DNA from 2 places in the Streptomyces sp. HUAS MG56 genome. Region 1 is predicted to be linked to the other one. Evidence: predicted binding sites of a transcription regulator. Region 1 holds the regulator's gene; the other holds the start of a gene.

Region 1 (3,476 bases):
CGCCGGCCACGACCCGCTGGACGCCCTCCAGCGAGGCGTCCTGGCCGGTGATCGGCGGCAGGGAGGTGACGCCGGCCGCCTCCAGGGCCTTGATGACGCCGCCGGCCATGTCGTCGTTGGCGGAGTAGACCGCGGCGATGTTGTTCTTGCCGATCTGGCCGATCGCCTTGGCCATGTTGGCCTCGGCGTTCTCCGGCTTCCAGTCGGTGGTGTCGTACGACGCGGCGATCGTCACCTTGCCGTTGAGCTCGGAGAGCGCGCCCTGCTTGAACTGCTTGGCGTTCGGGTCGGTGGGCGAGCCGTTCACCATGACGATCTTGTCGGAGGTGTCGGCGTGCGAGCCCAGCGCCTCCAGCAGGCTGCGGCCCTGCACCTCGCCGACCAGTTCGTTGTCGAAGGAGACGTACGCCTCGATCGGGCCCTCGGCGAGCCGGTCGTAGGCGATGACCGGGATGCCCGCGTCCTTGGCCTTCTGCACCTCGGGGGCGATCGCGTGCGCGTCGACCGCGTCGAGCAGGACGACGTCGACCTTGTCGTCGATCATCGTCTGGAGCTGCTGGGCCTGTCTGGACGCGTCCGCGCCGGCGTTGGCGTACTCGACCTTGCCCCGCTTGTTGGTGAGCTCGGCGACCTGGGACTTGATGATGGGGTAGTCGAACTTGTCGTAGCGGGTGTTCGTCGTCTCCGGCAGCAGCAGGCCCACGGTCAGGTCGTTGCCCTTGCTCGGGCTCGCGCTCGCCCCGCCCCCCGTCGCGTTCAGCATGCCGCAGCCGGCAAGCGAGAGGGTCATCGTGGACGCGGCCACGGTTATGGCGATACGGCGCATGCGAGGGCTCACTTCAGGTGCGTTTGAGGTGTCTGAAAAGACAACGCGGAGGGCATACCCGGCGTCAAGAAGAACTACTTAACGAGTGCGCAACACCACGCTCCGCTGCACCTGTGAAGGAGCAGCGGAATCACCTTCAAACGCCCTTTACGGACCCTCCATCCAAGGGGAGTTCATGAGAGGGCAAAGAAAGGGGCCCGGAATCCGGGCCCCTTTCGGAGATGTCTGCGTGCGGACGCGTCAGTCGTTGCGCTGCCGCTTCGGCCGCCACACCACCAGCGCGCTGGTCTGCTGCACCTCCTGGTACGGCACCAGGTCGCGGCGGTAGGAGGCGTGGACGGCGGCCTCGCGCTGCTGCATCGCGGCCGCCGCGCCGTCCAGGGCCGCCTCCAGCTCCGCGACGCGGGACTGGAGCGCGACGACCTGGTTCTCCAGTTCGATGATGCGCTTGATTCCGGCCAGGTTGATGCCCTCGTCCTGCGACAACGCCTGCACCTGGCGGAGCAGTTCGATGTCGCGGGCCGAGTAGCGGCGGCCCCGGCCCGCGGTGCGGTCCGGGGAGACCAGGCCGAGCCGGTCGTACTGGCGCAGCGTCTGCGGGTGGAGTCCGGAGAGCTGGGCCGCCACCGAGATGACGTAGACCGGGGTCTCCTCGGTCAGTTCATACGGGTTACGTCGACGGCCGTCCATCTCTCTCAGTCTCCCTTCGCCGCCTCGAACAGCTCCGCCCGCGGATCCTCGCCCGCGGTCGCCTCGCGATACGCCTCCAGCGCATCACGAGCCTTCCCCGACACGTCCTTCGGGACACGCACCTCGACGGTGACCAGCAGATCGCCGCGGGTGCCGTCCTTGCGGACCGCGCCCTTGCCGCGGGCGCGCATCGTCCGGCCGTTGGGCGTGCCGGGCGGCAGTTTCAGGGTGACGGCCGGGCCGCCGAGGGTCGGCACCCGGACCTCGCCGCCGAGGGCGGCCTCGGCGAACGTGACCGGCACGGTGACCGTGAGGTTGTCGTCCCTGCGCCCGAACACCGGGTGCTCGCCGACGTGCACGACCACGTAGAGGTCGCCCGCCGGTCCGCCCCGCTCGCCGGGCGCGCCCTTGCCGCGCAGCCGGATCCGCTGCCCGTCGGTGACACCCGCCGGGATGCGGACCTGCATCGTGCGGGACGACTTCGCCCGCCCGCTGCCCTTGCAATCCGCGCAGGGGTGCTCGGCGATCAGACCGCGGCCCTTGCAGTCGGGGCAGGGGTCGGTGAGCGAGAAGCCGCCGCCCGAGCCCCGCGCGACCTGGCCGGTGCCGACGCAGGTCGGGCACACGCGCGGTGTGCCGTTCTTGTCGCCGGTGCCCGAACAGGCCTTGCAGGGCGCCTGGGAGGACATCCGCAGCGGCACCGTGGCGCCCTCGATGGCCTCCGTGAAGCTGAGCGTCACCTCGGTGTCGATGTCCTGGCCGCGGCGCGGCTGAGTGCGGGTCGCACCGGTGCCGCCGCGGTTGAACAGGCCCCCGAAGACGTCACCGAGCCCGCCGCCGAAGCCTCCGCCCTGGGTGGTGGTGCTGCCCGCGCCTCCGAAGAGGTCGCCCAGGTCGAAGTTGAAGGAGCCGCCGGCGCCCGGCCCGGGGCGGAAGCCGCCGTTGCCGAACAGGGCGCGCGCGTCGTCGTACTCCTTGCGCTTCTTCGGGTCGCCGAGCACGTCGTTCGCCTCGGAGATCTCCTTGAAGCGCTCCTCGGCCTTGGCGTTGCCCTTGTTGGCGTCCGGGTGGAACTCGCGGGCGAGCTTCCGGTACGCCTTCTTGATCTCGGCCTCGGTGGCGTCCTTGGGGACGCCGAGGACCTTGTAGAAGTCCTTCTCGATGAAGTCCTTGGTGCTCATCCCCGACGTCCCTCCTTCCTGTCTGCGGTGATGACGTCAGCCCTCCTCCGGGCCACCGTTCTCCTTGTCGTCGCCGGCACCGGCCTTCTTCGCCTCGGACGTGTCCTCGGCTCCGTCGGCCTTGACGGTCTGCGCGCCGGGCTGCGGCTCGGCGACGGCCACCCGCGCGGGGCGGATGGTGCGCTCGCCGATGCGATACCCGGGCTGGAGAATCGCGACGCAGGTCGTCTCGGTGACGTCCGGCGCGTAGGAGTGCATCAGGGCCTCGTGGATCGTCGGGTCGAAGGGCTCGCCCTCCTTGCCGAACTGCTGGAGGCCCAGCTTGGCCGCCACGGTCTCCAGCGACTCGCCGACCGACTTGAAGCCGCCGACCAGTTCGCCGTGTTCCCGCGCGCGGCCGATGTCGTCGAGCACGGGCAGAAGCTCGGTCAGGAGGTTCGCGACGGCGATCTCCTTGACCGTGATCCGGTCCCGCTCGACCCGGCGGCGGTAGTTCTGGTACTCGGCCTGGAGGCGCTGGAGGTCCGCCGTGCGCTCGCCGAGCGCCGTGCGCACCTGGTCCAGCTGGGCCACCAGGCCCACGTCTGCGGTTCCGTCCCCGGCCGGGGCCGCCCCCTTCTCGGGGGCGGCCTTCGGCTCGGCGTCGTCGGGGGTCGCGCCGGAGGGGACGTCGGGCTTCTCCTCGAAGCCCGGGGTCTCCTCCGACATCACGCGGCACCCTTCGGCTTCTCGTCGTCCACGATCTCGGCGTCGACGACATCGTCCTCGGCCTTGGCCTG
Region 2 (3,476 bases), 1.1 Mb from region 1:
CCACGTCGGACAGGTCGAGTTCGACCTCCAGGTAGTGGTCCCGGAAGGTGTGGTTCTGCGCCGGGTCCAGGACTTCGAGCAGGGCCGCGGCCGGGTCGCCGCGGAAGTCGGAGCCCACCTTGTCGATCTCGTCCAGCAGGACCACCGGGTTCATGGACCCGGCCTCCTTGACGGCGCGCACGATCCGGCCGGGCAGCGCGCCGACGTACGTACGCCGGTGGCCGCGGATCTCGGCCTCGTCGCGGACGCCGCCGAGCGCGACGCGGACGAACTTCCGCCCCATCGCGTGGGCGACACTCTCTCCCAGGCTGGTCTTTCCGACACCAGGCGGACCGACCAGGGCAAGCACAGCACCGCCACGTCGGCCGCCGATGACGCCGAGGCCGCGCTCGCCGCGCCGCTTGCGCACCGCCAGGTACTCGGTGATCCGCTCCTTCACGTCCTCCAGGCCCGCGTGCTCGGCGTCGAGGACCGCCTTGGCGCCCTGGATGTCGTAGGCGGAAGCACTGTCGTCAGTCCGCTCGTTCCAGGGCAGCTCCAGGACCGTGTCGAGCCAGGTGCGGATCCAGGAGCCCTCCGGGGACTGGTCGCTGGACCGCTCCAGCTTGTCGACCTCCTTGAGCGCGGCCTCGCGGACCTTCTCGGGCAGGTCGGCGGCCTCGACGCGGGCGCGGTAGTCGTCGGACTCCTCGGCCGTGTCCGTGCCGTCGCCGTTCAGCTCGCGCAGCTCCTTGCGGACGGCCTCCAGCTGGCGGCGCAGCAGGAACTCGCGCTGCTGCTTGTCGACGCCCTCCTGGACGTCCTTGGCGATGGTCTCGGCCACGTCCTGCTCGGCGAGGTGGTCGCGGAGCTGCTGCGCGGCGAGCCTGAGCCGGGCCACCGGGTCGGCGGTCTCCAGCAGTTCGACCTTCTGTTCGATGGTGAGGAACGGTGAGTATCCGGAGTTGTCGGCGAGCGCGGAGACGTCCTCGATCGCCTGGACGCGGTCGACGACCTGCCAGGCGCCGCGCTTCTTCAGCCAGTTGGTGGCCAGCGCCTTGTACTCCTTGACGAGGTCGGCGACCTGACCGGGCAACGGCTCGGGCACGCTCTCCTCGATCCGGGCGCCCTCGACCCACAGGGCCGCGCCGGGCCCCGTGGTGCCCGCGCCGATCCGCACCCGGCCGCGGCCGCGGATCAGAGCCCCCGGGTCGCCGTCGGCCAGCCGGCCGACCTGCTCGACCGTACCGAGCACACCGGTCTTGGCGTACGTGCCGTCGATGCGTGGCACCAGCAGCACCTGGGGCTTTCCGGGCGCCGACCGGGCGGCGGCCTGTGCGGCCTCCACCGCGGCCCGCACCTCGGCGTCGCTCAGGTCCAGCGGAACCACCATGCCGGGCAGCACGACCTCGTCGTCGAGCGGCAGCACGGGCAGTACGAGCGTGAACGCCGTGGACTCAGCAGCCATGATCTCCCCTTCGGCAGTCAACTTGAGCTATGCCGACTCAACCTCTGGGCAGGGGCTGGTGTTCCCCCCACGTGTTCGCTGTGAGCGATCAGAGGGTGACGTAGAGATCCATGCAGGTGAAAGCAGTGAGAGGTCAGACCGCGCGGGCCCAGCGGCGCACGAGGGGCCAGCTCAGGACGCCTATCGTCAAAGCGATCAGGTGGCCCCAGTCCGTCATCGGGTCCACGAACTCGGCCAGGTCGTTCAGCAGCAGCCCGGCCACCACGGTGAGCAGGGGCCAGCGGAACCAGGGGCGGAGCAGACCGGCCAGGGAACCGATGCTGGCGGCCACGCCGAAGCTGATGCCGTAGTCGAGGCGGTGCAGGGACGTGGCCGGGAGATGGCCCGCCAGGACGGCGAGGCCCACCGGGACCTCGGTGGCGAGCGTGGCCAGGACGTGCCCGGCCAGGAAGACACAGGCCGCACGCCCTCCGCCTATGCGCCGCTCCAGCGCGGTGAGCACCAGCACGAAGGCCGCGCTGTACGGCGAGAGGATCCCGCCCGCGATCCACAGCGCGCTCGCCAGGAGCACCACCGCGGGCGACTGCACCAGATGGGCCACGTCGGTGCTGGAGCCCTGGTAGAGCGTGTTCATCAGCCCGGGGTCGGCCACGGCCGCGACGGCGGAGGTGACGGCGAGGAGGGCGGCGTAGCCGAAGGTGAAGGGCGTGGCGGCCGGGGTGGGCAGCAGCCGCCACAGCCGGGCGGCCGGGACCGGACGCGGTGCCCCGACGGGCACGGGAGCCGCCGGCGCGGGGCCGAGCGTGGCGGAGGGAGCCACCGGCTCGGGGCCGCGCTGGCGGGGCATGCCGTCCAGGAGGCCCTCGAACACGGGGGCCGGGACGACGGCGGCACCGTCGGACAGGGGCGTGCCCGCCGGGGGCGGGGACGCGGCCGCCGCAGGGCCCGTCGCGGTCCGTTCCACGATGAGGCACTCCTTCCGTCGCGCCCACCATTGAGGCTCGACCGGCCGCATGTCTATGACCGACGCCACGCGGAAGCCGATTCTCAGCAACCTCCTACATTCCGCTCGCGTCCGCACCCCGGCGTACGCCCCTCGGACGAGTACGTCGCACCGGGGCCGCGCCACCGTCATCCGCAATTCCCGTACCCGACAGGACACGTTCAAGCAGGATGGGGGCATGACTGCCGCGTACGACACTCCCGTGGTCCTCGACCGGCGTGACGGCCCGTACGGCGAGGTGGTGCTGCGCAGACACGGCGCGCTGCTCCAGATCATCGCCAACGGGTGTTTCCTGATGGACACCTCCGACGGCCGCTCGGAACGGCTGCTGGTCGACGCGGCGTACGACGCGCTGGACGGGCGGCCGGGGCCGGCGCTGCTGCTCGGCGGGCTGGGCGTCGGGTTCTCGCTCGCACACGCCGCCGCGGACCGGCGCTGGGGGCGGATCACCGTGGTGGAGCGCGAACCGGCGGTGATCGGCTGGCACCGGGACGGACCGCTCGGCCGGCTGTCCGCCGCGGCGCTCACCGATCCGCGCACCGACGTCGTCCAGGGCGATCTCGTTCCTTACGTCACTGAGACGTCGGACACGTTCGACGCGCTGTGCCTGGACATCGACAACGGGCCCGGCTGGACCGTCACGGACGGCAACGACAGCCTGTACTCCCCGGCCGGACTCGCTTCCTGCGCAAGGGTGTTGAAGCCCGGCGGGGTGCTCGCGGTGTGGTCGGCCGCACCCTCTCCGGATTTTGAAGGAAGCTTGCGGAATGCCGGGTTCCGGCAGGTGCGTACCGAAGAGGTGCCGGTTGCCCGGGGCGTTCCGGACGCTGTGCACCTCGCGGTCCGCCCTGGATAGCGGCAGCGCGGCGGATCCCCGTAGTGTGCTGCCCTGACGCGGATCATTCAACGGATCAACCAAGCGTCGATCGCAGACATGGGATCACCCCACTGATTCCGGAAAGCAACAAGCAGGGGCGGGCGATGGAGCAGACACACACCTCCCAGAGCGGCGCGGCGACGAGCACC

The links. The regulator HspR, encoded in region 1, represses chaperone genes until heat shock. The targets are predictions, from matches to a motif close to TTGAGNNNNNNNNNCTCAA.
Region 2: lon (endopeptidase La) is a predicted target of HspR. The motif match lies at 1,470-1,488, and genes of this name have one in related genera.

Annotation. Positions count from the first base shown of each region.
Region 1 is NZ_CM178722.1:5,701,599-5,705,074, reverse strand. Features, by position in the region: gene AC4OXY_RS27020 (sugar ABC transporter substrate-binding protein) at 1-826, opposite strand, end outside; gene AC4OXY_RS27015 (heat shock protein transcriptional repressor HspR) at 1,067-1,516, opposite strand; gene dnaJ (molecular chaperone DnaJ) at 1,522-2,697, opposite strand; gene grpE (nucleotide exchange factor GrpE) at 2,734-3,405, opposite strand; gene dnaK (molecular chaperone DnaK) at 3,405-3,476, opposite strand, start outside.
Region 2 is NZ_CM178722.1:6,754,095-6,757,570, reverse strand. Features, by position in the region: gene lon (endopeptidase La) at 1-1,447, opposite strand, end outside; gene AC4OXY_RS31955 (rhomboid-like protein) at 1,581-2,411, opposite strand; gene AC4OXY_RS31950 (spermine/spermidine synthase domain-containing protein) at 2,629-3,306, shown strand; gene AC4OXY_RS31945 (response regulator transcription factor) at 3,432-3,476, shown strand, end outside.